Regions from separate parts of the Lactobacillus sp. UMNPBX6 genome, predicted to be linked through region 2. Evidence: riboswitches for the same ligand, from Rfam matches in the RefSeq annotation. Region 2 holds a riboswitch; the other holds the start of a gene.

Region 1 (16,120 bases), on a different contig from region 2:
CCTTCATCACCGCAAAATAAAGTTTTCACCTTTTCAATTGGTATCTCTGTTTTAACAGTCATCATTTCAGCCGCAATTTGGCGAATCTGTTCATATCGTTCACGATCAAAGACATCATGACCATATTTCAAACCATTTTGAGCAATGCTCTGTAATTCAATTGCCCAATCAGTAAATTGATCTCCTGTTTTCATCTTTAGCCTCTATCTTTTAATAAAAGTGTTAGATTTAATATGTTTTAAAATGCTATAACCTACGCTTTTAATTTGATTTTTACTACCATATGACTGATTTAAAAACATCACAATTCCATTTTTATTGTCTGTAGTAAGTTGCATCCAATTAGTAAAATGAGTATCTCCAAAATTACCATAAGCTAATTTCAGTTTACCACCATCTTTTAAATAAAAACCGCCAGAGTATGTATTAACTTTGGATTTTAAATGACTTAAATAATTGAATTTCTTCTCAGTTAAAACTTTGCCATTATGCAATCCTCGTTGAATCTTATAATAATCACCAGCGGTAGAGAATAAGTTTCCCGCACCTGTAAGTTGAGACACTACATATCTATTAGCATAAGAAGCGCTTTGATAGTTTTTACCATGACGATAAAGATATGAAATAGCATCTGTCTTTGAACGAGGAATATTTTGATAAATATATGTATGTTTTAAATGAAGTGGTTTAATAATTCTGCTTTTTACGTTTGCTGCATAAGATTTGCCTGTTACCTTGCGAATGATACCTGCAAGCAAAACATAATTGGCATTATTATAATTAAAAGCTCCCCGCTTGGTGTGAGATGCAGCATTCGCCTTAGCAACAGTCCAATTAATTGCGCTTTTTTCAGAGAAATTAATACCATGACTAGACTCGGTACCAATCACATTAATTCCTGAAGTATGGGTCATTAATTGACCTACTGTAATATGCTTAGCCTGCTTTAATCTTGGGTACCACCGTGAGATTTTAGTATTTTGTGAAAACTTCTTTTGATAAATTAACTGCGTAATAATTGCCGCCGTTACAGATTTTTGCAATGAGCCAACAGGATATAGTAATTTCTTATTACCATTTTTAATTTTACGTCTGTAGTAACCATAACCAACATTAACTGTTTGACGATGTCCATCCTTAACAATTTCAATCGTGCCGCGTAAATGATGCTTATTCATTGTTTTAACAGCATATTTACGTAATTGACTATTAGAATATGTCTTGGCATTAACTGTTGCGCTATTACCTAAAAAAATAAATGAAGATAAAAATGAAATGGCTAACATTATCTTTTTTGACTTCAATCTAAAAAATCCCCCTCTGCCATTTAATCCTGAAATATTCTACCACAAAATTAAAAGCACAAATATTGCCTACTAAACAATATTTGTGCTTTTTTCTTTTTAGTTTTAGATCAAATTCATTTTTACTAAGTATTCCGCATTTTCAACAGTGTTCCAAGCTGCACCCTTTAAGAGGTTATCAGCTACGATCCACATATTAAATGCACCTGGATTTTCATAATCAGGACGAATACGACCAACAAAAGTCTCGCGCTTACCTGCTGCATTAATAGGTTGAGGATAAATTTGATGTTTAATATCATCTTCAAGCACAACACCTGGGAAGTCAGCAACTGCAGCCATGATATCTTGAGTTGTTGCACTTTCATCTTCAACAGTGAAGTATACACTTTCACCGTGAGCAATTGGAACAGGGACTCTAACACAAGTTGCAGTGACTTTGATGTCTTTAACGTTCATGTCGTTAAGCATAATCTTCTTGGTTTCATGAATCATCTTCCATTCTTCATGAGAATAACCAGAATCTTCTAAGACATCAATTTGTGGTAAAAGGTTAAATGCTAGTGGATAATGCTTCTTATCACCTTTAGTTGGCAAAATCTGTGCATCTGCTTGCATATCTTTGCCATCCAAATAATCTTGTGTTTCCTTTTTTAATTCTTCAATTGCGGCTTGACCTGCACCGGAAGCTGCTTGATAAGTTGAAACGATAATTTGCTTCAAACCAAACTTTCTTCTAATTGGTTCCAAAGCCATCACCATTTGAATAGTTGAACAATTTGGATTGGCAATAATACCGTGATGCTCTTTCAATGCATCTGGATTTACTTCTGGTACAACTAATGGGACATCTGGTTCCATTCTAAAAGCACTGGTATTATCTACACAAACTGCACCGCGCTTAACAGCTTCTGGTAAAAATTTCTTTGATACTGCACCGCCAGCTGATGAAAGAACTAAATCAACGCCATCGAAGGATTCTGGTGTAGTTTCCTCAACAGTTAAATCTTGATCTCTAAACTTTAATACAGTACCAGCTGAACGTGATGAGGCTAATAACTTTACACTTTTTACCGGAATAGTTGACTTAGCCAATTGATCAATCATTCTTCTACCAACAGCACCCGTAGCTCCTAAAATTGCAACATTATATTCTCTAACCATTTTTATTCAACCTCTTGTAAAAAATCATTCATTCTCTTCATTGCTTCTTGTAAGTTCTCATCGCTAGATGCATATGACAATCTTACATAACCTTCACCGCCAAGACCAAAGGCACTACCAGGAGTTACGCCTACCTTAGCTTTGAAGGCCAAGTCTAATGCAAATTGCATATCATCTTTGCCATATTGAGATGGGATTTTCGTAAAGATGTAGAAGGCTCCTTCCGGCTTTACTGCTTGCATCCCCATCTTATTTAATTTTTCTAAGACAAAATCTCTTCGTTTTTGGTAAACTTTACGATACTCCACTGGATCATTTAATCCATTTTCTAATGCTTCGATCGCTGCGGCTTGGGATGAATCAGTTGTCGTTGTTACCATTAAGCCGTGTACTTTACCGATTTGATCCATAATTTTAGCAGGTCCTGTAATGTATCCTAAACGATAGCCAGTCATCGCATGAGACTTGGATAAACCAGAAATATAAATTGCTCGCTCAGGAATCAAACTAGCAATAGAATGATGCTCAACACCATAAGTCAAAGTACTGTAAATTTCATCAGTAATAACGTACAAATGATTTTCTTCAATTACCTTAGCCAAAGCCTTAATTTCATCTTCTGTATATTCCACGCCTGTTGGATTAGTTGGATAATTTAAAATCACGGCTTTAATTGTCGGATTTTCTTTAATAGTCTCAGTCAATTTTTGCGGCGTTAATTTGAAATTATCTGCAGTTGTGTTCATCAACACGTAACTGGCATCGGCTAAAGTAGCAACTGGCCAATATAATGAAAAGACTGGCGTTGGAATAGCTATCTTGTCACCAGGATTAGTAATAGCAAAAAGTGCAGCGTTGATCGCTTCTGTAGCACCAACTGTAACTACAATTTCTGTTTCTGGATCGTATTTAACGCCGATAGTCTTATCTAAATAGTTGCTAATAGCTTGTCGCAATTCTAATTTTCCTTTTTGAGGAGCATAGTGTGAATCATTATTTTGGATGCTTTTAATTGCGGCTTCTTTAACATGTTCAGGCGTATTCATATCAGGCTCGCCTAAAGTTAATTTGATGATTCCTGGAATAGTTGAAACCTTATTATCAAAGATTCTAATTCCTGAAGCTTTGACATTTTGTACTTTTTGGCTAAAACCTAAATCATTAGCTAATTCCGGCATAATCTTTCCTCCCTTTGTCTTTAAAGGATATTTTCTAAACCAATTACTAATTCATCTAATTGGTCAACTTTTTCTAACGCCACTTTTACTCCGCTCATAAATGAGCCACGATCAAATGAATCTTGACGAATAGTTAATGCTTCACCTGGTCCCCCAAATAATACTTGTTCATGTGCAATATAGCCAGGCAGACGAACTGAATGAATCTTGATTCCTTGATAATCACCACCGCGAACATTTTTCAAGGTTTCCACTTCATCTGGTGCTGTTTGATGTTCAGGACGATTTTCAGCAATCATCTTAGCTGTAGCAAGCGCCGTTCCGGACGGAGCATCTTTTTTATCAGCGTGATGCATTTCAATAATTTCAACATCTGGGAAATATTTAGCAGCTTCTTTTGCAAATTTCATCAACAAAACTGCAGACATTCCAAAATTAGGAGCAATCAGACCGCCTACTTTTTCTTTTCTTGAAAGTTCAATCAGTTCTGCTTCTTGCTCATCACTCATACCGGTAGTACCTACTATTGGTCTAATATGATGTTGCAATGCAAATTTTACATTGTCATATACTGCCTTAGGTGTAGTAAAGTCGATCCAAAAGTCTGCTAAATGATCAGGAATTTCTGTTAGGCTCTTAAAAATTTTAGCGTCTGCAGGCAAATGATATTGTTCAGGATTATTTTCGGCAATTGGAGAAAGTCCTGCAACTACTTCAAAACCTGGCATATTGTTAACTAAATTCACGGCTTTTTGCCCCATGGCCCCCGTAAAACCTGCAATTAATACTTTTTTAGTCATTTTCAAGGTCCTTTCCTAAATCTAGTGGCAATTTTTGCAATAAGGCTTTATCTTCTAAGCCTAAATGCTGGGCTAAAGTTACTTTTTCTTCATCATTCAAGGCAACTAAAGGCAAACGACAATCTCCTGTTTCAAAACCTTGTGCATTTAAAACTGCCTTTACTGGTGATGGAGATGGATACATGAACAGAGCTTGCATTCTAGGCGTTAACCAACGTTGAATTCTTGCTGCTTCGGGATATTTTCCTTCATATAAAGCATCATACATCCGGCGCATTTCTTTAGTATAAATATGAGAGGCTACGGAAACGACACCATTTGCTCCGAGCAATCTTGCAGTTAAGGCTTGGGTATCTTCTCCGGTAAAGACTTGAAAATCTGCTGCTTTATGATCGATGATGTATTCCATTTCTTCAAGGGATGCACATTGCTTAATTCCCTTAATATTATCTAATTTAGATAATTGAACAACCGTCTCTTTTTCCATCTTGACGCCGGTTCTGCCTGGAATATTGTAGATTAAAATTGGCATCTTAACGTTGTCATTCACTGCAGTAAAGTGAGCAACCATGCTGCGTTGATTTGGCTTATTATATGGCGGTACAACAACCAATGCATAATCAATGCCGTCAATTTCTGCCACTTCATTGGTAAATTTAATTGTTTCAGCAGTATTATTGCTACCAGTTCCGGCAATCACAACAGCACGGCCATTAACGATTTGACCAAAGTGTTTATACAATTCGATCTTTTCATCATGAGTCAAAGTCGGGGTTTCACCGGTCGTACCACCTATCACAAAGCCATTACAGCCTCGCTCAATTAAGTAATTGGTTAATTTTTCCAAACTATCAAAATCAATCTTTTTATTCTCATCAAATGGCGTCACAATTGCCGTCAATAAATCTGCATCAATTAATGTAGCCATATTAGTTCCCCATTCTATCGATTAAAAATCCCTTAATTGCGTTAACTCCACGCATAATACTCTTTTCGTCTGGATTCAAAGTTGCTGAATGCAGCTGTGAATTTGGATCACCAACACCTAGCCAAAACATTGTTCCTGGAAATTTGGCAAGTAAGAAGCCAAAATCTTCTCCTGTCATTTTTGGCTTAGTTTCAACAAAATCCACTTCCGGATTATTCTTCATATAATTAATGAAGTTTTTAGTTAGCTCTGGATTATTTTCTACTGGCCAATAACCACCCTGATTTAACTCAAGATTTACTTTCATGTTATAGCTACGAGCTATACCTTCACATAGATCACGCAACCGTTGATCAATTTGCAGAATCATTTTTTGCGTTAATCCGCGAATTGTTCCTTCAATCCGAGTCTGTCCAGCGATTACATTTCTAATAGTTCCAGCTCTAACCTTACCCAAAGTGATAACACCGCTTTGAATTGGATCGATACTTCGTGAAATAACCGTTTGTATTTGCATAATTAGACTAGCAGTAGCCACCACAGTGTCATTAGCATTCTGCGGAAAAGCCGCATGACCGCCCTTACCAACCAAATCAATGTTAACTTCAGTAGTTCCTGCAAATAATGTACCTTCACGACAACCAATTGTTCCAGCCGGTAATTCAGGGTTATCATGCAAGCCATAGAATTCATCAGGTTTAAACTTCCCCTGAAAGATTCCTCTTTCATATGCTTTTTTACCGCCACTTTCACTTTCTTCAGCTGGCTGGAAAAAGAACAGCATATTATCCTTAGGCTGATTTTCACTGAAATAACTAAGTAGTCCTAATGCAACACTCATGTGAATATCATGACCACAGGCATGCATAACTCCTGAATGCTTTGACGAAAAAGGTAAATCTGTTTTCTCCTCAACTGGTAACGCATCAATATCGGTCCGATAACCAATTGTTCTTTGCGGATTGCTTCCTTTAATTAGTACCAAAATCGCTGTTGTTAATTCTTCTGGTACTTTTACAGTTAAAAACTCTGAATTAAATCCCTTAATTACTTCTAGTAAATAATCATGTGTCTCTTTTTCTTGTAAAGCTAATTCAGGAATTTCATGCAAATGCCTTCTAATTTGAATTAGCCCGCTTTCAGTTAAAACTGCCATAATTAAATCTTTCTCAAGTTATCTTCTAGTCCTGTCTTGCTCTCAGTTTGATCGTCAACCTTTTTAATTACTTTAGCAGGAACGCCAGCTACCATCGTATGTGGTGCTACATCATGAGTTACGACTGCACCAGCGGCAATTACGGCACCTTCACCAACATGGACACCTTCGATAACTACTGCATTAGCACCCATTACTACGTTGTCGTCAATCTTAACTGGAGTAGCAGAAGCTGGTTCAATTACGCCTGCTAAAACGCTGCCTGCACCGATATGGCAATGCTTGCCGACGATTGCACGTCCACCTAAAACAACCCCCATATCAATCATGGTATCATCACCTATTTCAGCACCGATATTAATAATCGCACCCATCATGATGACTGCATTTTTACCAATAGCTACCTGATCTCGAATAATAGCACCTGGCTCAATTCGCGCATCAAATTTCTTCATATCAATCAGAGGCACAGCTGAATTTCTAGCATTATTCTCAATACGATAATCTTGAATCTTGTTGTAATTTTCTTTTAAAAATGGTTCAACATCTTTCCAATCACCAAAAATCACTCCGGAATGTGCTTCAGTGAAATTGTCGATTCCTTCTGGAAACTTGATTTGATCAAGTCGTCCCTTAATAAAGACCTTAACTGGCGTTTTTTTAGGAGCATTGCCAATATAATTGATAATACTTTTTGCATCTAATTTCGTCATAATCTTTCCCCTTTAAAAATTAATCTTCATTATTATATGGTTGATCTAAATGAACTAAATCTTCTAGACTTTCTCGTTTAATGACTAGTTGAGCCTTGCCCTTTTCTGCAAAAACAACAGCTGGACGAGCATTGCGGTTATAATTTGAAGCCATTGAATAACCATATGCTCCAGTATCAAGCATTGCTAAAAGTGAGCCTGATTTAGTTGCTGGAAGTGCTTGATCTTCAGCTAAGATGTCACCACTTTCACAATATTTACCAGCGATTCTGACATGTTCAGTCAATTCAGCTCGAGGATCAGTAGCCAAAACTGTTTCATATTTTGCATCATATAGAGCTGGACGAATATTATCACCCATACCGCCATCTACAGTTACATATGGACGATGACCTGGAACAATTTTGCGACTCCCTGTTGTATATAAGTTATAACCGGCTGGTCCTACGATAGAGCGACCAGGTTCAATATCAATTTCTGGAAGTGGAAATGAGGCATTCTTAGCTTCTTCTTTGATAGTTTTAACAATTGCCCTAACAAATTCTTCTGGCTTTAATGGATTATCTTCTGCAGTATATTTAATACCAAAGCCACCGCCGACATTAATTACTTGAGCAGTATAACCATATTGACTACGCCAATTTTCAGCAATTTCCATTAATTTTTTAGCAGCCATTTCAAAACCATTCAATTCAAAAATTTGTGATCCAATATGAGCATGTAGCCCGATCATATTCATTCTTGAGTTAGCTAAAACTTGTTCTAAGGCTAAATCGGCTTGACCAGATTCTAAGTCAAAACCAAATTTACTATCGACCTGACCTGTTTGATCATATTCATGTGTATGAGCTGAAATGCCTGGCGTAATTCTTAACATGACATCAATTTTGGTATCTTGTTCACGTAAAACCTGATCCAATAACTTAATTTCATGAAAATTATCAACAATAATTTTGCCCACATGATTTTTAACGGCCATTTCAAGTTCTGACTTGGACTTATTATTACCGTGAAAACTGATTTTCTCTACTGGAAAATGTGCTTTCAAGGCTGTATATAACTCTCCATCTGAAACCACATCAGTGTAAGCTCCTTCTGCTGCAGCTACTCGGTATATCGCTATACAAGCAAATGCTTTGCTGGCATAACTGACGGCATACTTTACATTTTCTTCTTCAAAAACCTTTTTAAAAGCTCTAATTTGATTACGAATTTGCTCTACATCGTATACAACAAGAGGTGTGCCATACTTTTTAGCTAATTCAACTGTATCAACACCGCCAATAGTTAAATGTCCTGCTTGATTGATCTGATTTTCTAAAATTTGTGAATTCATATCTTGCCCCTAGTCTCTATCCATGCGAAGCACCCAATAAAAAAATCCATTGTCTGCGCTAAACAAACAATGGATTAGTCTTCACTTAATCTAATGGTCGATAGCGCTCCGCGAATTTTGTCCGCGACAGTCCGTAATTTATTCAATCACGACCCAGCTTATCCCTTTAGCCTGGTTTAAGCTTCGGCAACCTCCCCTTTCGCAATTAGTCTTCGTTTTGCCTAACTCGTAATTGCTACTTATGTCAGTTGCGCCTCTTCGATTTACATGTAGTCTACATTTTTATTAAATTTTAGTCAATACTTTTTTATTGATTTTTAATTTATACTATATATGCTTTTCTATTCAAGGCCAGTATTTTCAACTTTTTGTTGCAAGATTAAAAAATAATGCTAAAATTCAAATTAATTTAGTTTGGATCCATTTTTAAATTAACGAATTATGAAATTTCACTTTAAGGGGATTATGTTATGAAAGTAGTTAAGTTTGGTGGTAGCTCTTTAGCTAACGGACAAAATGTAGAACAAGCATTAAATATTATTTTAAGTGATCCTGAAAGACGCGTAATCGTAGTTTCTGCGCCAGGTAAAAGAAACGATGACGACATCAAAATCACAGATCTTTTAATCAAGTACGCCAATATGACACTTAAGAGTGAAAATACTGATGAAATCGTCCAAACCATTTTTATGCGTTATCAAGAAATCGGGCATTTCTTTGGTGTAGCTGACGAAGAACTTAAGGTTATCAAAGATATTCTTTTAGCTTTACCTAGCAGAAATTATCCTAATTCGAGCTACTTAATGGCCGCTTTTAAAGCTCACGGCGAGCGTCTTAACGCCCGTTTAATTGCCATGATATTGCAACATCAAGGTGTTAAAAGTCGCTTTCTTGATCCAACAGAAGCGGGTTTAATCGTTACAGGCGAACCTAACGATGCATTGGTCAATCCGGAAAGTTATCTCAATCTTGACCAAGTAAAAATAGAACCTGATGAACGGGTTATTTTCCCTGGATTTTTCGGTATCACCCCATCAGGTAATATTGCCACATTTTCACGTGGTGGATCCGATATTACTGGGGCGATTCTAGCTCGCGGATTTCATGCAGATATGTATGAAAACTTTACAGATGTTAACGGAATTTTTGCAGCTAATCCGCATATTGTAGATAATCCACAATCCATTAGGAAAATGACTTATCGCGAGATGCGAGAACTATCTTATGCGGGCTTCTCTGTTTTTCACGATGAAGCTTTGATTCCCGCTATTCAAGGCCAAATTCCTATCAACGTAAAAAATACTCATGAGCCTGATCAACCTGGTACTATCATCGTTCCAGACAAGGACTTTGTACCAGATAATGTTATTACTGGTGTAACCAGCCAAAAACAATTCTCAGCTCTTTATTTGCATAAATATTTGCTAAACAAAGAAGCTGGTTTTACTTTGCGTATCCTACAAATCTTGTACAAGCACAATGTGCCATACGAACACATGCCTTCTGGTATTGATGACATCACAATTATTTTTAACAATGATTTCCTAAATGATCAGCTAATTGATCAAATTTGTAATGAAATTCAAGCAACAATCAATCCAGATCAACTTGAATGGATTGACGATTATGCCATTATCATGGTCGTTGGTGAAGGAATGAAGAAATATCATGTTGTTAGTCGCCAAATTTTAGATTCTTTAGGTGATCACGATATTTCACCTCGCATGATCAACCAAGGTGCATCCCAAATCTCAATGATGATCGGAACCAAGAAGGAAAAGGCAGACGAAGCAGTTAAAATTATCTATCAACAATTTTTTACGAAGGGAGAAAATCATGGTTAAGTTATTAAAAGTACATGGGTCACAAAATCATTTCTTTATCCTTGATCAAACCGAATTGAAGCAAGAATTGTCTGATTCTGAACTAAAAGAATTAACTATTAAGCTTACAGATTCACAAACTGGTCTTCTTGACGGTGCAGACGGTGTATTAGTAGTCAATAAGCCAGTCAGAGAAAATGCTTTGGCCCAAATGCGTGTTATCAACGCCGATGGTAGTGAAGCTTCAATGTGTGGCAACGGGCTTAGAACTGTCGCTCGTTATTTAAGTGAAAAGTACCAAAAAACTAATTTCTTGGTTGATACAATGAATGCTAGTCTCCGCGTTAGAAAAGACGATGACTTTGCCCCAAGCGTTCCTGCCTTTGCAGTTGAAATTTCGCCTGTCCATTTCAATAAAGAAGCCTTGCCATTTGATAATTTAGGACATGATCGTCTAATAGATGATTTTGCTCCTGAACTTTATCCCGGTTTACGTTTTTCTTCTATTGCCGTGCCGAATCCCCATTTAATTAGCTTTGTTAATCAAAAACAAATAACAGGTCCTATCCTAGGAATCGTCGGTAAACGACTCAATAGTGAGAATCCTTACTTCACTGATGGTGTTAATGTTAATTTTGCTCAAATCCTTGATAAGAATCGCTTATTTGTGAGGACTTATGAACGCGGTGTTGGCTTTACCAATGCTTGTGGAACTGGAATGTCTGCTACCTCATTAGCATTTTGTTTAACCAAACCAGAAATGGCAGAATTTGACACACCAATCAACGTTTACAATCCAGGCGGCATGGTAAAAACCATTGTTCACTATGAAGACAATAATTACTGGATTGAACTCATTGGAAATGCGACCTTTACTCATCAAATTTCTATTGCTGAAGAGGATTTAAGAAATAGGAACTTTGCTAATGCACAAATCACTGAAACTAATGAACAAACCGCCTATGAAAGATTTGTCGATAATTTACCTAAATTCAACGACATTACAACTTTAGCGTAATCAAAAAGACTTGCTTTTTTTAAAGCGAGTCTTTTTTGTATTTAATTTAAATCGGTTAAACCATGTTTTTTCTTTGAAGTACGATAAAAAATATAAGCTATTAAACCAAAGAAAATAGGTCCAAATCCAGTCCAGAAAGCTGTCGCATATCTGTATTCCAAAATTGGTTGTAAAACTGTAAATATAATACCCGTGCAAACAATTATTTCAACAAATACTACCAGCGCTACTGTCCATTTATAATTCGTAAATACTCTAAATTTACGCGGATAATCTTTCTTTAAGAAAAATGGAAATGCACCTATCAAAAAGATATATGGTGCGGTTGCAGCAACATTACCCATATCGGTCAAAATTTGATAAAAGCTTGTAGCTGCACTACCACCGAAGGAAACGACCGCAATTAACAAGCAGACGAAAACAGTTTGAGCCCACATTGCATTAGCAGGAATGCCATGTTTGTTTAATTTAGTTGCAGCCTTCGGCCAAAGACGTGGATCAGATCCCATGATAAAGGACTTAACGGGTGAATATAGTAATACGAAGAAAGCACCCATCATTCCCATTAATCCTGATAAGGCAATTGCTCTCGTAAAGATTTTACCAATCATTAAACTAGTCTGCGGATCCAAATGTAAGGCGGTACCGAACGCTTTACCCAAAGTCCCGTAAACCACATAAGTAATATTACCGGTGTTAGCACCGGTTTGAACGATATCCTTTTGATAATTAAGCCCTTAGGGAAATCTTTTTCGGGATGCTTCATACTGTCAATTACCCCACCTACGGTCTCCATACCACCATATGCAAATACTGCATAGACAACAAAGGAAATAATAGTAATTGGAGTTTGGAAATCCTTATTAGGTGAAATAATAAAACTCTGCCAACCAGTGATTGGCTGTGCTAATTGTCCATGATTCATAATGATGACTAACAAACTAATAAGATAAAAATCAAGTTCATCCCGACCATAAACCAGCCACCAATTGAGGACATGATCTTAATTCCAGTCATCCCTCTTGAAGACAAGTATGTAGATACAATCATGAATAGAATTGCCAATACACCTATTAGCTGTGTTCCATGTAAACCAAATAAATTCCAACTCTGAGTTGTATCTTTACCAAAAATTAGCGCTGAAATCGAAATCCTGAGTCTTGAGGCACTAGATACTAGCCAAAGTACCCAGTTAGCCAGCCAAACAAAAGTCCCGATAAAGGCCCATTTTTCGCCAATAGAGCCCGCAAGCCAGGAGTAAATTCCACCTTTTGCATCGTGAAAGGCTGAACCATATTCTGCCATCATTAATCCAGCTGGAAAGAAAAAACAAATTCCGGCTAAAATAAACCAAATAATTCCGGCATAAGTCATTTGCCGGTATGAAACCGAGACATTACCGAAACCATAAACCGTAGTTATGATCATTAAAACCAGGCTTAAAGTAGTTAATGTCTTTTTCTGTGTTTTATTATCATCCAAGATGAAGCCTCTACTTTTTTACTACACTTTCAATTTTAGCACCCTTTCTTTTAAGTAAATTTATTCTAATAATCATCTCATAAGAAAAAGCTGCTAACCCCAGTTAACAGCTTTCTCATTCTTTATTTACTAATTTTTTCTTCAATCCAGTTGCCCAGTTCTGCAACATGCAATTTAGTTACGGAACTGAATGTCAAAACCGTTACATGATCATAATTAAGATCCATGTTCTTTTTCAAACGGGACATTACTTTATTTACTTGGCTCTTTTTTATTTTATCAATCTTCGTACATACAACTAAAATAGGTAAATTCAGATATTGAGCATAATTATACATTGCAATATCATCTTTAGTTGGTTCATGACGCGAATCAATTAAAATTACTAATCCCTTTAAGTTGGGTCTTGTTTCCAAGTAATCTTGAATCATCTCACCAAATTCTTGGCGTTTCTTTTGCGAAACTCTTGCATAACCATACCCTGGTACGTCTACAAGATAAAACTCATCATTTACTAGATAGAAATTCAAGGTTTGCGTTTTACCAGGCTGTGAAGAGGTTCTAGCCAAGTTTTTTCGATTAAGTAGAGTGTTAATCAGACTTGACTTTCCAACGTTTGAGCGGCCTGATAATGCAATCTCAGGCAAATCATCCTTAGGATATTGATCTTCTCTAACTGCACTGACAGCATAACTACTACTTTTAATTATCATTAGCGCCTACCTGTGCTTTACTACTTTCTTTTTTATCCTTTTTACGAATAACCTTAGGTTCAGCATGACGCGTAATTACATCTTTGGTTACCTCAACGGCTTCAATGTCTTTTTCACTTGGAGTCTTGTACATGATATCCATAATTGAATTTTCAATTATAGTTCTTAAACCACGTGCCCCCATATTTCTTTGAATTGCCAAATCAGCAATTGCTTTAAGCGCACCATCAGTAAACTTAAGGTCAACACCATCAAGTGAAAGTAGCTTCTTATATTGCTTAACCAAAGCATTCTTTGGCTCAGTTAATACTCTTACCAAATCTTCACTGTTAAGCTTATCTAAAGTTGTGATAATTGGAATTCTACCAATAAATTCAGGAATCATTCCAAATTTAACTAAATCTGCTGTAGTTAAATGACGAGTCCAATCATCTGCATCAATTTTATCAACTTCATTTTCAGCACCGAAACCAATCGTCTTTTTACCTAATCTATTTTTAACGATTTGTTCAATACCATCAAAAGCCCCACCAACAATAAACAGAATGTTAGTGGTGTCCATCTTGATCATTTCTTGTTGTGGGTGCTTACGACCACCTTGAGGCGGAACTGAAGCAATAGTACCTTCTAAGATCTTCAGTAATGATTGTTGTACACCTTCACCTGAAACATCACGAGTAATTGAAACATTCTCAGATTTCTTAGAAATTTTGTCAATTTCATCGATATAAATAATGCCGCGTTGAGCACGTTCCAAATCGTAATCTGCATTTTGCAATAATTTTAGCAAGATATTTTCTACATCTTCCCCAACATAACCAGCCTCGGTTAATGTGGTTGCATCTGCAATTGCAAAAGGTACATTTAAGATTCGAGCTAAAGTTTGAGCTAAATAAGTCTTACCTGATCCAGTAGGACCAATCATTGCAATATTAGACTTCTGTAATTCTGTAGAAGAATCAACATCCATTTGACTGATTCTCTTGTAATGATTATAAACAGCAACAGATAATACCTTTTTAGCACGATTTTGGCCAATTACGTATTGATCAAGTTGTTTTTTAATTTCCATTGGTTTTGGTAATTGACTTGCAGTTTTAACAGAATCTGCACGTAATTCATCATCAATGATTTTTTTAGATAAGTCAACGCATTCATTGCAAATATAAACGCCATTACCAGCGATCATTTTTTTGACTTGGTCTTGAGTTTTACCACAAAAAGAACATTTAATCTCTTCTTGATCTGTAAACTGATTTGCCATTATATTTCCTCCCTATACCTACCAAAATAGATTATCATAAATTAACATATTTTGATAAATATTAAGCTTAAATATCAAAAAAAGCGGCCTAAAGCCGCTTTTTAATGAGAAATCAGTAATAATTTATTTATTACTTACTTTCCTTCTTGTCTTCTGCTTCTTTTGCTTCAAGCTTTGCCTTAGCAACTTGCTTAGCATTATCAGTAACAAGATCCATAGCCTTACGTACAGTGATGTCGTGACTTAACATGTCGTCTGACAAAGTGTTACGTACAGTCTTTTCATCCATGTTGTATTCAGCAGCAAGATCCTTGATTTCCTTATCAATTTCTTCCTTGGTTGCCTTAAGGCCTTCTTTTTCAACAATAGCTTCAAGAACTAAGTTAGTCTTAACTCTTTCAGCAGCGTTCTTAGCAAATTGTGAACGTAATTGTTGTTCATTAGTATTGGTCAACTTGTAGTAAGTTTGTGGATCAATACCTTGACGTTGCATGTTACCTAAGTATTGGTTCAATTGAGTATCAACGTCGTCTTGAATCATTGCATCAGGAATTTCATCAACAGTAGCGTTCTTTACTGCACCTTCAATAGCTGCTTCTTGAATAGCATCGTTTGCAGCTTGTTCCTTTTGATCCTTCAATTGCTTCTTGATCTTGTCTTTTAATTCATCAAGAGTATCTACTGAATCATCAACATCCTTAGCAAACTCGTCGTCTAACTTAGGAAGTTGCTTTGACTTAACTTCGTGAATCTTAGTTGCAAAGTGTGCTTCTTTACCTGCTAAATCCTTTGCACCGTAATCCTTAGGGAAGGTTACAACAACATCAACATCGTCGCCTGCTTCGTGACCGATAAGTTGATCTTCAAAGCCAGGAATGAATGCGCCTGAACCTAATTCAAGTGAGTAGTTTTCAGCTGAGCCGCCTTCAAATTCCTTGCCATCAATAGTACCCTTGTAATCGATGGTTACAGTGTCGCCCTTAGCTGACTTACCCTTCTTAAGTACAAGTTCAGCATTTTGTTCACGGCGCTTATCAAGTTCAGCATCAACGTCTTTTTGGTATACACGAGTATTTTGCTTTGGAACTTCGATACCCTTGTAGTCACCTAACTTAACTTCTGGTTCTACAGTAACAGTAGCCTTCATAGTCCAGTCTTTATCTTTGTCCATTGATACTGGAACAATTTGTGGTTGACCAACTGCAGCAATACCTGCTTCCTTAACAGCAGCAGAATATGCA
Region 2 (16,120 bases):
ATAAAGGAAATTACTCCGACCAGCACAACAGCAATGGTGGAAAGCAGAATGTCGTAATTGCGTACATGTGATAATTCATGTCCTAGTACGCCTTCTAGTTCCTCACGATCCATCAGTTGAAGAATGCCTTCTGTTACAGCTACCGCACTGTGGTTAGGATCTCGTCCTGTCGCAAAAGCGTTGGGACTTGGATCAGGAATAATATAGACGCGGGGCATTGGTACCCTTGCTACCATAGCCATATCTTCAACGATATGCCACAATTCAGGATTATCTGCTTCCTGAATTTCTTGAGCATGGTTAAGACTCATAATCATATTGGCCGGATTTTGCCACATAATTAATAAGTAAATTAAACTACCTACTAAGGCAATGATGATTCCCATCCATGGACTATTGCTAAAAAGATAGCCTAGTCCAGCACCAACAAGGGCTAAAATTACCACAAAGAGAACCATAATTAACGCAGTTTTACGCTTGTTACGGGCAATTTGTTGGTATAACATAATTTTCCTTCTAACTAAAACTTAACTTTAGGAACAGCCTTTTCTTCAGTTGGGGTTTCCAAGTAATCGATCTTGGTAAAGCCATGAATTTTGGCGATCAAGTTGGAAGGGAAAGTAAGCAATTTTTGATCGTATGATGCAACACTTGAGTTGTAAAGCTGACGAGAGTAAGCAATCTTGTTTTCTGTGTTGGTTAATTCTTCTTGAAGTTTTAAGAAATTTTGATTTGCTTTTAAGTCAGGATATGCTTCGGCCAATGCAAAAATTGATTTTAAAGAATCAGTAATTTGATTGGACAACTTCATTGCTTCTTCGTGATCTCCCTGAGGAACGTTAACTAATTGATCACGTAACTTAACTACATCTTCTAAAGTTGATTTTTCATGTTTGGCATAGCCTTTAGTAGTTTCAACTAAATTAGGAATTAAGTCATTACGGCGCTTAAGTTGAACATCAATTTGACTCCATGATTCATCAACGAAAACGCGAGATTTTTGCAATCCGTTGTAAATTGCAATATAAATACCGACTAATAAGATAATGATAATTAAAATTATCCATACTAATGGTGACATAATATTCCCCTTTCTATACGTTTATTTAATTTTATCCATTTCTGATATTGGAGGCAATAAAAAAAGAATGTCTAAGCGACATTCTTAATGAAAAATATTAAATTCTGAAAATTAATAATCCTAATCCAACTATGGTTAAAATAATCAAACCGGCAAATTGCATGATTGTCCATTGAATAAAGAATTTCTTCTTACTTACACTACCGTGTTGGTTGAAAGTCTTTAATACCAACATATTGGCCATTGAACCAATAGCTGAACCAAAACCACCGATGTTTGAACCCAAGAATAATGCTTGGACATAGTTAGTAAACTTACCAACTAAGATAGTCGATGGTACGTTACTCATAACCTGACTTGAAAGAATTGAAGCGAAATAAGTTGAAATTTCGGAGTAAACCATACCATGAATTAAGTTAACAATTGCGGGAATTTGTTGGATATCACTAATAAAGATGAAGAAGCCTGTAAAGGTAAGAAGTAGGGCATAGTCAATCTTAAGCATTATGCGCGGATTGATGGCAAGTGCTAAAACTATGGCGACAATTAATGGCCAAATGATATCAATTGCTCTGAAGACGCCAAAGAAGAAGAAAATAAATACTACAGTTGTAATAATAGTAGGACGCCAACTAATTCTGATAGGTTCTGTTTTTTGAGTAGGAATATCTTTTTTAGGAATAAACAAAAAGACCAGCCACATGATGATCAATGAAACTACCAAATAAGGTACAGACCATTCAAAAAACTTAATTGGACTTACGTTGTAGCGACTTACTAAGAAAATATTGTGCGGATTCCCCCATGGTGTAAATGCAGCACCAATATTTGCCCCCATACCAATTAAGGTAACTGGCAAAATTTGTGGTAGCTTGTAGCGCTTAGCGATATTTAAATAAAGTGGAATTAAAGTTAATACAGTAATGTCATTACCTAAGAACATACCGGCGATGACGGCCAAAACCGTGAACAGCATGTTCAACTTACGCGTATTATCTGCGATACTCGTAAGTTTGTACGCTAAAACATCCAGAACGTGCAAATAAGCATAGATCTGGATCAGCGTCAACATTGCGGCAACAGACCATAAAGTGTGAAAGTTAATATCTGCTAACCGCGGCTTAGCGAAAAAAAGACTTACTACTGTAATTAAAACTGTAATCTGTAAAATTCTATCTTTAGCAATATTCTTTAAGACGGTCATAAAAGGTCCCCCTTACGTATTACAATCGTCTAAAAACCCTATGTACCATTTTGAGCCTTTTTGTGGTTGCATGCAATGATAAATTTTAAAAATATCAAGATTAGCGGCATTTTCGAGCATATTTTTAGTTAGTTGGAACTAGTCGTGCTATATTTAAATAAGTAAATTAATCAAATTTAGATTGAAAAGAGGAAACAAAATGACAGAGAATGCAATTTCAATCAATATTAAACCAGATGCTGCAGAAATGATTAAAAGCAAGATGGATGCAGATCACCAAATTGTCATCTTGGCTTTAGATGATGGTTCAACCAAGTATTCTAAAAAAGGCGGCACTTGTACTATTGGCGACAGCTTCCAGTTTGTAATCCTTGCTGAAAAAGATCCTAAGTATAATATTTCAATCGAAAATAATGCTGGTCTTGACTTGTATACTGCTCAGCCGGAAACAACTTTCTTTGAACCAGGTCTAGTGGTAAATGCGCGCAACTCAACTTTGAGTTTATCTTCAGACAGCGGCATTATTGATGGCGGGATGACCGTTACCCAATATGAACCTGAAGCAATTACTGCTGATGATCTAAAAAACGGCGGTCAATGTTAAAAAATAAAATTAATCATAGGGACGAGGGAATGACCTCGTCCTTTTTTAGTATAGAATTAAGAAAGTAATTTCAATGTAAGGGGGGAAGAACAATGACTTTGGTCAAAGAAATAAAAGCAGGTAGTCGTGAATTTTGCCAAAATTGGCTGCGGTATCTGCTACTTTTTATGGGATTAAGTTTATTTAATCAATTTATTGTTATTCCATTTTTTCGCTATATTACAACCTTTGTTTTGCAGGCTAGTGCTATTCCGTTCGTATCTTATCAAAATGTAGTGATGATCATTACGACGCATACGGTTGCCTTTTTAATTTTGATAATTGAGTTGCTGCTTTTATTAGTAGTCTTGTATGCGCAATTAGCTTATTTACTTCATGGCGTTTGGGATATTAAGCATCAAGTTTTTACGTGGAAAAATAGTTTTATTCAAACTTGGCAAAATATCAAAAAAATTCGTTTGGGCACGCTTTTTATTTTGATGCTCTATTTTTTATTGGTAGTACCGTTAGCCGATGTCATCTTTAGAACACCACTTTTAAGCAAAGTGCAGATTTCAGAATTTATCTTGGATTATCTGACGAGAACGCCAATCTTGTTAGCCGTTTTGATTGCGTTTTATTTAGCCGCTTTGATCCTTGGTGCAAGGCTAGTATTTGCTTTACCCATCATCGTTTTTGACCACTTAAAGTCGGCGCAAGCAGTAAAAAGAAGTTGGCGATTAACGGCGCACTACCGTTGGCGGACGATTTGCTGGAGGATTATTGTTTTAGCCGTTTTATCTGCAGCAGTCATGACAATTTTCTATTTAGCAATGTATTGCTTGCAGCTATTAGTTGATTTATTACCTGGGAAATGTCCGTTAATTGTAGCCATTATCAATCTTTCGCTTGTTCAAATTATTAGTGAAGTAGCGTTAGTCTATGTTAGTGTACTGGGCTTATCTATTATTTTGAAAGCTTTAAGGCAAGAAAAGATAAGTCAAACAGGTAAAACTAAAAAAATAATTCTAAGTACATTAGTTGTGTTTGTACTAGTAATGATTGATGCAATATCCACCAATTATTTATATTTGACTAGTGTAAATGCTAAAGCGCCAGTAATTATTTCTCATCGCGGCGTTGATGATAAAAATGGCGTACAAAACACGTTACAGTCATTAAGAAAAACGGCTAAAGAAAAGCCGGACTACGTTGAAATTGATGTTCATGAAACTAAGGATAAAAAATATATCGTAATTCATGATGAGAATTTATTGAAGCTAACGGGAGTTAATAAAGCCCCGAATGATTTAACTTTACGGCAATTAGAAAAGTTAACTGCCAAAGAAGACGGCTATCATGCTAAGTTAGTTAGCTTTGATCAATATCTTGAGGAAGCCAAAAGACTGCATCAAAAATTGCTAATTGAAATTAAAACGACGGCTAAAGATTCGAAGAAAATGCTGCAGCGCTTTAATCAAAAATATGGCAAAACGATTCTCAAAAATACGTATCAAGTACAATCACTCGACTATCGCGTGGTTGAAGGACTGCACTTAATTAATCCACGTTTGGTTGTCTTTTACATTCAACCTTATAATTTTACTTATCCGCAAAGTGTTGCTAGTGGATATTCAATGGAATATTCTACCTTGAATTCAGACTTTATTTGGCAAGCCCATTTGCAGGATCGTCCTGTTTATGCCTGGACAGTTAATGACGAAAAATTAATGAAGAAGATGATGTATCAACAAGTTGATGGCTTAATTACTGATCGAGTTGATTTAGCTAAAAAGGTAATTAAAAGTTTCCAAAAGGATGCTAGTTATGCTACGCGAATCTTAAATTATATTGTTGTCCTGCATCTGTCGAAAAATTTTGAGTCTGCATGAAGACTTGATCTGAAGGGCTGAACATGGTAAACTATACTAGATTTTCGAAAATCTGAAAGGAAGTATAGCATATGCGTAAAGGTGAAAATTACAACACTGGTTGTGAACCAAACCAAAGACCTAAGAACAAGAGAAACGCAAAGAAGCGTGTTGCTCACGTAGCAGCAGTTGTTGCTTTCTTGAACAAGGCCGCAAAAGACGAAAACAAGTAGTCTTTGATAATATTGAAATTAAAAGCTAGGAGCTAAGGCTTCTAGCTTTTTTTGTTTAAAAAAATTTTATCTATGCATGGACATTAAAAAAATTTTGAATATAATTTAACTTATGTTTTTCTAAAAAATATATAGGATATAGATAGTTAGATATATGAATAAGAATAATAAATACAATATTTTGATCTATTTAGATCTCGTTGCAGCAATACTTTTTCCAGTAATTGCTGTTTTTCAAGTGGAAGAATATTCGGCAAATATAGTCAATGGCTTATTTTTAATTCTAATTTTAGCTATTATGACGGGATTATTGTTGCCTAATATAATGGTTAGCTGGCTGATAATTTTGTTAACGACGATTGCAGCGGGCTTTTTAGTGCTGGGATATGTTGTAATTCCTACAGAAGCAAAGTGGTTTTTAGTGGTAGCTTTTCCGATAGAGGCAGGGCTTTTAACGGTGTTGCGCTATTATGTCCTAGATTGGCGTTTTATTAGTAAAAATCGGCAAGATATTCGCAATTACCTTAAACGCTACAATGGCACTCTAAAAATGCATACATGTTACACTGCTAATAAAATTTATTCAAAAGTAATTAGTAATATTAAAGAACGGCCACAATTACATTTATGGATGCATGTATCAATGTTGCGTTGGGCTAACCACGAACAGTTTGCTCAACTTCATCCAGAAGAGCACGCGCAGTATTTAGAAAAATTAGCTGATATCTTAAAAAAGAGAAGATTAGCAGCTGAGGAACTCTTTTATTTAGGAGATGCCACTTTTTTTATTATTTCGCCTGAATTAAGAGATGACATTATCAAGCAGATTAATCAGGAGACAATTGCGGAATTAAAAAAAGTGCAAGATGATCTTCCCGGAGGCTTGAAATGGACGAGTCAGCGAATTGATGAAACAAACGTGGATCGTTTTACAGATCCAAATGTGATTGTAAAACATTTGGACCGCGAATTGGAAACTGACTTAATTGTTGAATATTTAAAGGCTGAAGCAAATGACTAATTGGTTTTATTTCTTAGCTTTAAGCATTTCAGGCATCTTTTTACTTGCTTTCATAGTTATGTTTATTTGTGCGTTTGTCATTTACTTTAATGTTGAAAATACGGTAATCAATAAAAAAGGAAAAAAGACGAAAAATGAGTGAAGCATTACAAATTTTAACGTTAATCTCGATTTGGCTTTCTTTGTTGATGTCTCTAGTTACCTTAAGTGGTGCAGTTTTCTTTTGGTTAAAGCACAGCAAGCTCTTAGTTAAAATCACGCCACTTAAGCGTTACCCAAAAGTTACGTTAGTTGTACCAGCTCATAATGAAGAATTAGTTATTAGTAAAACTACGCAGGCAATTTTAAATTTGAATTATCCGGCTGATAAGTTACAAATTTTAATCTATGCTGATAATTGTACTGATGATACTGCTAAAATTGCCCGGGAAATAATCAAGCAATATCCTGAACGGGAAATCAATGTTCAAGTAATTGAACGAACAGGTAGTGGTGGCAAAGCTGGTGTATTAAATGATGCTTTGAAGATTGCCCAAGGAGAATACCTTGGTGTATATGATGCAGATGCCATGCCAGAAGAAAATGCTTTGTATTTTTTAATTAAAAAGATTTTGGAAAATCCGGTGAGATATAAGGCTGCTTTTGGGCGCAATAAGACGAGAAATGCGCGGCAGAATTTTTTAACTAAGTGTATCAATCAGAAAATTGTTGTTACCCAGCGAATTCAACACTGCGGTATCTGGCAATTATTTAAGATTGGTCGTATTCCAGGGACTAACTTTATTATTAATACTGATTATGTCAGATCAATTGGCGGCTGGCGCAATGGCGCTTTGACCGAAGATACTGATATTTCTTTTAAAATTATGGGCTCAGGTAGTTTGATTGCCTTAGCCTATAATTCTGAAGCCTTCCAGCAAGAACCAGAACGCTTAAAAGATTATTATTTCCAACGCTTGCGTTGGGCTAAAGGTAACTATGAAGTGGTGATCAATAATTTTTGCCATCTTTTTGATAAAAGCAACTGGCGGGTTAAATTAGAGACTGTCTATTATTCCTGCACTTTTTTCTGGTTTAATTTGGCGATTGTTTTATCAGATCTGATCTTTTTTTCTAATTTGATTGCCTTAATCGTCCATCTTTGGAATCCTGCAGTAGTAATACCATTTACAATTTCGCGGAGTAATATTTTATTAGCTCAAATTCTGCTCTTTAATTGGCTATTGATGGTTTTGCTTTATATTTTGCAAATTAACCTAGCTATGACTACGCAATATGGGCAGGCAACTGACGAACAGATTTGGCTAGCCTTAGCATCATATTTTACTTATTCGCAATTGTTCATCATTGTATCAATTCATGCGGTTACTTCAGTAATGCTAGATCGCGTTTTTCATCGTGATAGTACTAAATGGGTTAAGACTAAGAGATTTGCGGATTAGGTGATGAGATGAAAAAAAGATGGATGCTACTAGGATTTTTACTCGTAACGATTGCATTTACCGGTATTATGATCTATATCAGAGCAGATAATAATTCAGCGGTGCGTAATTTTTTTCTACATTCTTGGCATAAAAATTATGTAGTTGAAGAAAAGAATCTTGCCTATATTAATACCACGCCTAAGCAGGAACAAGTGACGGTTTTATCTGAAGGCCAAGGATATGGGATGTTTATTGCGGCGCATGATCCAGCAGTTAAAGAAAGCAACTTTGCTAAGCTAGTGCAGTATTATTTAAAACACCGGGATCGTAATACGCAATTGATGGCTTGGCGGCAAACAAAGAAAAATGGAAAATGGAGCAGTGAACGCAATAGCGCTACTGATGGGGACTTATTTATTGCTAAAGCTTTGTTTTTAGCGGCTAAAAGATGGAAAAACCCAGCATATCAGCGGCAAGGGCAAAAATTAATTGCCGATATTTTGCGTTATGAATATAATCCGACAACGCACGCTTTAACGGTGGGCAATTGGGCCGATTCTAAGTCGAAGTATTATAATTTAATGCGGACTTCAGATGTATTGCCGACAATGTTTGATCAATTTTATCGTGAAAGCAATGATTCGCGGTGGCTCTTAATTAAAAAAACAATGCTCAAGCGGCTCAATCAATTGAGTCACCAGCATAAGAGTGGCCTAGTTCCAGACTTTGCCTGGCTGACATCAAAAGATGCTAAGCCAGTTAAAGGAAGGGTTACCACTGATCGATATGATGGTGATTATTATGCCAATGCTTGCCGGGTGCCAATGGATTTAGCATTTAGTAAGGATAAATTAGCAAAGAATACTGTACATCGCTTGCTTAAATTTTTTAGCAAGCAAAATACAATTACAGCAGGCTATACTTTAAAAGGCAAGCCAGTCAATAATTATCAATCAGCTAGCTTTAGCGCGCCAATTTATATTGCGGTGAATGAAAATCGCAATCAAGGCTATGATAATTTGTTTGATTCGCAGCAATATATTTTTGCTAAAAAATTACCTAAAAATAATTACTATGATGCAGTACTAACGACGATGGCAACGATACTGACACCGGCGCATAGATTTTAAGAGGCAAAGGCCTCTTTTTATTTGCATTGAAAATCAATCTTTGATAACATAGTAAAAATTTTAAGGAAAATGAGGAGGATAAAAAAATGGGATTAAATGCATATATTCAAGGATTTAATAGTTTAGAGTCAATTGATCGAGCACCGGGCTACTTCAAGTATCATCACCACTCAGTAGCTGATCACTGTTTCAGAACAGCTGAACTCGCACAAATGATGGGTGATATCGAAGAAGTTCACGGCAATAAGAAGATCAATTGGAAGGCCCTTTACGAAAAGAGTTTGAATCACGATTATACTGAACGTTTCATCGGTGATATTAAGACACCGGTTAAATACGCTACTCCTCAACTTAGAAAGATGATCGGTGACGTTGAAGAAACAATGACCACCAAGTTCATTAAGGATGAGATTCCAGAAGAATTTCAAGAAATTTATACTAAACGTCTCTCAGAAGGCAAAGATGATACTTTAGAGGGTAAAATTTTATCAATCTGTGATAAATTAGATTTGTTATATGAAGCTTATGGAGAAATCGAATTAGGTAATCCGAACCCGGTTTATATGCAAATGTTCAAGGAAAGTCTTGAAACGATCAAGAAGTTCGACGATTTAGTTTGCGTACAATACTTTATTAAGAAAATTTTGCCAGATCTTTTTAAAGGTGATTTCGCGGGAAAGGATAAGATGCAACGAATAGCTTTTAGCATTCTATTGTTAGGGGATGATTAGGTGAAATTTCAATGTAGTTCATGCGGGCTACGCATGGACTCTTTGCATTTTAAGCAAGAGGGGTTAATGAATCCTAAGTTGACCAGTATTTGCGACATTTGTATCACGCGCAACCTGAATCCGGAAGATTACGCAAATGATGCGGTCGCAACTTTTGCTCAAAGCTTGCTTTACACGTTTGTCGGTGCAAAGAAACAAGATCAATCAGGTTTTATTGTGAAAAATAAAAAGGACCGTAAAAAATACGAGGCCTTTTTACAAGATTATGATGGCAATGAAATCGCCCGCCAACAGATTAAAAGGTCTGATTTGAATTTGGCGGTAATTAAAAGCGAAGATGGCAAGCTTAATTATGTGCCTAACCAAGGCGTAACTTTTGAGCAAAATTTAAAGGGAATGGATTTGGAGATCAATTTCCAGTTAAACGAAGTTGATTTTATTGATCGTGAACGCATTCGGGCCAAGTATAAATACCGCTGCCAATATTGCGGCAGACGTGGCCGCAGCGTAGATCATAAGGATCCTGTTTCTCTTAGTCACAACAACAGCTTAGATAATTTAACTTTAGCTTGTGCGGAATGCAACCGAATTAAGTCGGATATGCCTTATAAGTTGTTTATTCAACTGAATGATCAAATTTCTGAGATCAATAAAAAGCTAGTTAAGTATGAAGATGCGCTGGGTACTTTGAGAGAAGAATTTGAGCATCGTCGGCGCTATTTAGCGGCTCAAGTACACCTTAAGGGTGTGATCAATGATCCTGAGCTAAATGCGATTAGAAAGCAAAATAAGGGCTTACAGGATGCCATTGATAGTTTACAAAGTGATTATGATGATTTGCGTCAAACGCGCAAGATGTATTTTGATACGGGCTGGAAATTAGCTCGCATTAAGGAAAATAAGGATATTATTTAAAACGTAAAAAAGCGCTATTTTTTGTAAACTCAATTCAAAATAGAAAATGAGTTTTAAAAAGATCATCCCCATATAGGAATGATCTTTTTAATTTTGATCTATCTAATTCGATCTTCTGGATCAAATAAATATTTGTCCCATTTAACTTCATTTTGGACAGTAGGGTGGAAGAGCAAGAATGCTAGCAACAGTTGACCAACGTAAGGAATTACGCCCAGCCACCACCAACCACCGTTAAAGCCTGCGTCGTGCAGACGACGAACAGTGTGACCTAATTGTGCTAAAAAGGCCCAAATAGCTGCTGCAATAAAGGAAATAATAAAAATGATGAAGATTACACCGATTACCTTGGCATCGCCAGAATCAAATTCAGTAACGCTGAAAGGAGCTAAAAGCATGAAAGCAAGTAGGTAACAAGCAAGTACGCCGATTGTCATGATAACTTGGCTAATTGCAGTACCTACCCAGAATGAGGTTCTAGTAGATCTAGCATCCCACTTGAAGCAGTCAAAGAAGTGTTCCTTCAAGATTTGACCAATAGTTGGTATAGGAACATTACTTTTTGCGCCGTCCTCAGGATAATCTTGATCGCTGAACAAGTACTTGCCCCATTTAACCTTGTGTTGGACAGATGGCTGAAGTGCTAAGTAAAACATAAACATTGTGCCATAACCAGTGAAGGTAGCCCAGTACCAGTAGCCGCTGTAGCCAACGTCATGCAAACGACGGATCATTTGACCAAGACCAGCTAGAAATACCCAGACATAGATAGCAATCGCAACCACAGCGTCGATTACTCTGATACCCGGATTAAGGCCTTCATTGAAAGCATAGAAGCCAACTACAATAGCTAAAATGGCAATAATGAAGTTGGTTAAGACGCTCCACCAGTAGGACTTACGAGTGGTTCTTGCGCTCCAATCGAAGGGATGCAAGTAGGTTTCGTTTAAAATTTGACCAAAACTTTCTGCTGGTGGTTTTGGTAAATCTTCATCATACGATTTGACGAAGTAATACACTCTTTCATTCATAAATATTCCTCCAATTAATTTTTTATTAATTATAAACTAAAAAAGCAGGGAAGTAATCAAACTTCTCTGCTTTTAAAATTTTAAAAGTCCATTTTTCTGAAGTTACTCAGGAACTTTTGTGTCTTTTCATTCTTTGGATGATCAAAGATTTGATCAGGTGAACCTTGTTCAGTAATGATACCGTCACTGATGAACAATACACGGTCTGAAATGCTCTTGGCAAAGCCCATTTCGTGGGTAACGATCACCATCGTCAAACCGGTTGTAGCAAGCTTTTGCATAACGTCTAGTACTTCGCCAACCATTTCTGGGTCAAGGGCACTAGTTGGTTCGTCGAACAATAAAACTTCTGGATTCATTGAAATCGCACGGGCAATAGCAACACGCTGTTGTTGACCACCAGATAATTGTTGTGGTTTAGCCTTGATAAATGGATCCATACCAACCTTTTTAAGGTTCTCCATAGCAATCTTACGTGCTTCGTCTTTTGAACGCTTGAGGACCAATTCTTGGCCGATCATGCAGTTTTCCAAAACATTCTTGTTTTCGAATAAGTCGAATTGCTGGAATACCATGCCGACCTTGGATCTAAAGGTATTACGGTTGTAACCAGGTGCCAAAATGTTTTCATCGTGGAAATCGATCTCGCCACCAGTAGGTTCTTCGAGCAAGTTGATGCAGCGAAGGGTAGTAGACTTACCACCACCGGAAGGACCAATGATGGTCACGATCTCGCCTTTGTTGATATCGAAAGAAATGTCCTTCAATACCTTGTGAGCCCCATAGGACTTTTGCATATGCTTTAAACTTAAAATTACTTCGTTTGATTCAGTCATTAATTGTTTGCCTCCGCATCTTTTGGAGTACCAACTTGAACTTGGTTAGCCATCAAGTTGTAGTTCTTTTTACCTTCAAGTTTCTTTTCAATAAAGTTGAAGATTCTGGTAATAGTAAATGTCAAAATTAAGTAGATTGCCGAAATCATTAAGTAAGTTGGGAAGAACTTGAATGATTGACTGGCAATAGTAGTACCAACGAAGAACAATTCAGAAACTGAGATGATACTCAATACTGAAGTATCCTTGATGTTAACGATAAATTCGTTGGTGATTGATGGTAAACAGTTTCTAATAGCTTGAGGCAAGATGATATGCCACATTCTTTGGTTGTGAGTCATACCAAGTGCACTAGCTGCTTCAAATTGTCCTTCTGGAGTAGAAATAATACCACCACGGATAACTTCGGCAAGGTAGGCACCAGTATTGATTGAAACAATGATTAAAGCGGCAATAGTTCTGTTTAAGTTTAAGTGCCAGAATTGAGCAATACCGTAGTAAATTACAGCGGCCTGAACCATCATTGGAGTACCACGGAAAATTTCAACGTAAACTGATAATAGCCATTTTACGAAGTTTAAAGCCCAACGCTTACCGCGAGTAGTTGGGGTAGGGATGGTACGAACGATACCAACGAGCAAACCGATAAAGAAACCAACAATAGTACCAACTAAGGCTAAAAGTAAAGTCATACCAATACCGGACATGATCATGCTGCCGTATTGCTTCCAAGTAGTTACTAACCAGTTTTCCTTCTTAGTTTCGTTACCAGCCTTAGGTTGTTCCTTAACGGCTTGTGACATCAATTGTTCACGCTTTTTGTTAGAAATAGTTCTTAAAGTAGCGTTAACTTCGTTAAGTAATTTAGTGTTGCCCTTTTTAACACCAATACTAGTTACGGAATCATCATGATCAACGTGGAAACCAGCCATCTTGTTCAAGTTAACGGCAATGATGTTAGGGTTAACGCTGTGGTAACTTTCGAATTCGATGTCTTCTGCAACATAACCATCGATGGTACCAGAAGCTAAACTTTGACGCATGGCTGAGAAGTCACGCATAGCTGGTTCACGCTTAGCACCCTTTAATTGCTTGATTAAATCGTAGTGCAAAGTACCTTGTTGAGCAGTTAACTTAGCACCCTTAAAATCAGATAATTTCTTAGCATTTGAGTATTTACTTGCTTTATTGGTAATAACAACGAAAGTACTCTTTCTGTATGGCTCTGAAAAGTTGATAGCCTTACGTCTTTCAGCAGTAGGACTCATACCAGCGATGATTAAATCAATTTTGCCGGAAGTTAAAGCAGGTAATAAACCATCCCATTGAGTCTTTTCAACCACAACTTTTTTGTGAAGTCTCTTACCAATAATTTTGGCGATTTGAACGTCATAACCATTTGCATAAGAATTTGAGCCATCAATTGGCACAGCACCGTTTGTCTTCTTAGGTTGAGTCCAATTGTATGGTGGATAGTTAGCTTCCATACCTATTTTTAATACGCTGGAATCTTTTTTAGCAGCTTGAGTCTCGCGGCTGTTAAAGCTGAATCCAATAAATAAACCGATCAGGATTGTTAGTAATGCTGCAATCCATCTAAATCTTGACTTCAATGAAAAACCCTCCAATGTTTTCAACATAAAGCCAATACAATAAAGCGTAAATAAAAACCTCGGTGCTTCATCAGCAACGAGGTCATAATCATCAGTATTAAAACCAAATCTTATAGCGCTCCCTGGGGACTAACCAGGACAGTCTATAGAATATTGTTCTATAGCCCAACAGATCAACACGCGAATGTTAAATCCATTTCGGCGGCAGCCCTAAGATAACCTTCATTGTCTTCGCGGACTCTGAATTATCTTGTGGTTGTCGCAACCTCTATTGCATTGGAAAATTATTTAACTATGGAAAGATAATAAAAGAAAAATTAAAATATGTCAAGTCCATCCATTATTTTTAGCATAATTTCTCTTTTTCATATCTGAAACGTAAGGATTTCCAGCTACGTAATAACGTAGTTTTTTATTAGCCCAAATAGGATCAGATTGATTAATACCCACGCGTTTATCTGCAATAATCTCTTGGGCAGGTTTTCTGTGTTTGTCTTCAAGATCAATTATAAATGGAGAATCAGAAAGAAAATGCAAATTCCAATTCTTGTCGTGTATTCCAAAAGCCTGCATCATTTTGGCTGGGCCATTAGTAAGCAAAACGCCGCTTTTGCCGTTTCTGTTTTTAATCATAGTATCAATTCCCCAAACAGGTTCAATTGCTCTGATAAGAATCCCTTGTGGTTCATTTTCTTCTTGACAGGCAACATCAAAAAAGAAATATTGTCTTTGTGCGTAGATATAAATGGTGCCGCCGCGGCGGTAAAGTCCTTCGTTAGCGGGACTGCGATGACCGCCATAAGAGTGAGCTGCACGATCATCTTTGCCCATGTACGCTTCAGCCTCGACAATATAGCCGCCTAATTTTTCTTTTCCCTCATTATAAATAAGAGGTCGTCCAATTAAATCGTGTGTAATTTCATCAGTTGGACGATTAGTAAAGTAATTTGTGTAGTTCATTTAACGCCTTTCTGGTTTAAATTTTTTAATCTTAGTTATAGACTAATCTAAAAGAGAGGATTCTTTCAAATGAGTGAAATAAAATTAGTAAGAATTTATGATCATGAGCAACCTGCTGGCTATAGAATATTAGTTGATCGTATGTGGCCACGAGGAATAAGCAAAGTTAAAGCGGCCCTGGATGAATGGGATAAGCAGATTGGACCGACAAATGATTTAAGAAAATGGTTTAATCATGAGGATGAGAAGTTCCCGGAATTTGAACAAAAGTATATTACAGAATTAGATGCCAATGATTTTATGCCTGAGTTTATCAAAACTGTACAAGAGAAATTGAAAATAGGTGATGTACTCTTTCTTTATGGGGCTAAAAATAGGGAACATAATCAAGCGGTTGTTTTGAAGAAATATGTAGAAAAGAAATTGAAGTAAATAAAGAAGCTTATCATAACAGACAAGCTTTTTTATTTTAAATATGCTTATGTCCATGACGTTTAACACGCCAGAAGTGGAAAAGAATAGTCAAAGTTAAAATAGTAAAAACAATGATAGCGAAAACCATGTTTGGTAATTCAAAACGAAGAGGTGGAAGTGCTAAAAGTAATTTTAAGGCGATAATCCCAATTAATAGATAAGCCATCGGCTGTAATTCAGGGATGATATCCATTAATTTAATAATTATTTCGGCAACCCCTCTCATGCAGAGAATACCGATCATTCCACCGATTAAAACTACGACAGGATTACTTGAGACAGCTAATGCCGCCAGAACTGAGTCGATAGAAAATACGATATCCATGGATTCAATTGAGATAACCGTTCGCCAGAATAAAGACAAAACGTGTTTCTTCTTTTTCTTTCCTTTATGGTGAGCGGCCTCACGCTCTTCCTTTTCTTTTTCACGTTCAGCGGCTTGTTTAGGGTGACGCTGATCATAGAAAAACTTAAAAGCTAGGTAGAATAAATAAATACTACCAGCTAATTTAATTTCCCAAAAATGAATTAAATATGTTCCAATTCCGATAACAATAAAGCGGAAAAGGTAGGCACCCCATAAACCATATAATAATGATTTTTCCTTTTCTGCTTTTGTAGGCAACACTTGCGTTTGTGCTGCTAAAACTACGGCATTGTCAACGGAAAGCAAACATTCCATTAAAATCAGGGTTAGGATAATCATCCAATCTTTACCACTGGTTAAAACATGAGCCCAGTTGCCTAGGTCAAAAAATGGGGCATACATTTTAAAGATTGCCATGCATATGACTCTTTTCTAAATCAATTAACCTAACTTTTTCTTTTTGTCCTAGACGATAAGTTCCCACTTGATTATTGGAGAGAATAACTCTGTGGTCTGGAATAAAAATCAAAACAGGATTTAACGCTACCGCATGTGCTACTGCGCGTGCAGAAGTAGCGTTAGGTAATGATGTTGCAATATCACCGTAACTGGCTGTAAAACCATATGGAAGATTTTGCACAACTTG

What was found. Region 2 has a riboswitch for lysine ahead of CP357_RS03260 (ABC transporter substrate-binding protein/permease). Riboswitches for the same ligand answer to the same signal wherever they lie in the genome.
Region 1: it holds a riboswitch for lysine, as region 2 does, so the genes downstream of both, lysA (diaminopimelate decarboxylase) here and CP357_RS03260 (ABC transporter substrate-binding protein/permease) in region 2, are expected to answer to the same signal.

What each region holds. Positions count from the first base shown of each region.
Region 1 covers NZ_PCZD01000015.1:510-16,629, forward strand. The annotation lists gene CP357_RS03880 (NUDIX hydrolase) at 1-194, opposite strand, end outside; gene CP357_RS03885 (serine hydrolase domain-containing protein) at 204-1,304, opposite strand; gene CP357_RS03890 (aspartate-semialdehyde dehydrogenase) at 1,410-2,468, opposite strand; gene CP357_RS03895 (aminotransferase class I/II-fold pyridoxal phosphate-dependent enzyme) at 2,471-3,646, opposite strand; gene dapB (4-hydroxy-tetrahydrodipicolinate reductase) at 3,667-4,446, opposite strand; gene dapA (4-hydroxy-tetrahydrodipicolinate synthase) at 4,439-5,374, opposite strand; gene CP357_RS03910 (N-acetyldiaminopimelate deacetylase) at 5,376-6,530, opposite strand; gene dapD (2,3,4,5-tetrahydropyridine-2,6-dicarboxylate N-acetyltransferase) at 6,533-7,243, opposite strand; gene lysA (diaminopimelate decarboxylase) at 7,263-8,579, opposite strand; lysine riboswitch at 8,672-8,846, opposite strand; gene CP357_RS03925 (aspartate kinase) at 9,050-10,423, shown strand; gene dapF (diaminopimelate epimerase) at 10,416-11,420, shown strand; partial or broken gene CP357_RS03935 (amino acid permease) at 11,462-12,902, opposite strand; gene yihA (ribosome biogenesis GTP-binding protein YihA/YsxC) at 13,025-13,615, opposite strand; gene clpX (ATP-dependent Clp protease ATP-binding subunit ClpX) at 13,605-14,879, opposite strand; gene tig (trigger factor) at 15,010-16,120, opposite strand, start outside.
Region 2 covers NZ_PCZD01000011.1:19,722-35,841, forward strand. The annotation lists gene htpX (zinc metalloprotease HtpX) at 1-506, opposite strand, end outside; gene CP357_RS03195 (LemA family protein) at 521-1,081, opposite strand; gene CP357_RS03200 (SLC13 family permease) at 1,179-2,285, opposite strand; gene CP357_RS03205 (iron-sulfur cluster biosynthesis family protein) at 2,485-2,889, shown strand; gene CP357_RS03210 (glycerophosphoryl diester phosphodiesterase membrane domain-containing protein) at 2,982-4,760, shown strand; gene CP357_RS03215 (hypothetical protein) at 4,832-4,972, shown strand; gene CP357_RS03220 (hypothetical protein) at 5,127-5,993, shown strand; gene CP357_RS03230 (glycosyltransferase family 2 protein) at 6,128-7,435, shown strand; gene CP357_RS03235 (glycosyl hydrolase family 8) at 7,444-8,547, shown strand; gene CP357_RS03240 (YfbR-like 5'-deoxynucleotidase) at 8,634-9,278, shown strand; gene CP357_RS03245 (HNH endonuclease) at 9,279-10,193, shown strand; gene CP357_RS03250 (DUF805 domain-containing protein) at 10,292-11,224, opposite strand; gene CP357_RS03255 (amino acid ABC transporter ATP-binding protein) at 11,305-12,060, opposite strand; gene CP357_RS03260 (ABC transporter substrate-binding protein/permease) at 12,060-13,673, opposite strand; lysine riboswitch at 13,779-13,952, opposite strand; gene CP357_RS03265 (DNA-3-methyladenine glycosylase) at 14,001-14,633, opposite strand; gene CP357_RS03270 (DUF488 domain-containing protein) at 14,703-15,065, shown strand; gene CP357_RS03275 (TerC family protein) at 15,103-15,891, opposite strand; gene CP357_RS03280 (methylated-DNA--[protein]-cysteine S-methyltransferase) at 15,878-16,120, opposite strand, start outside.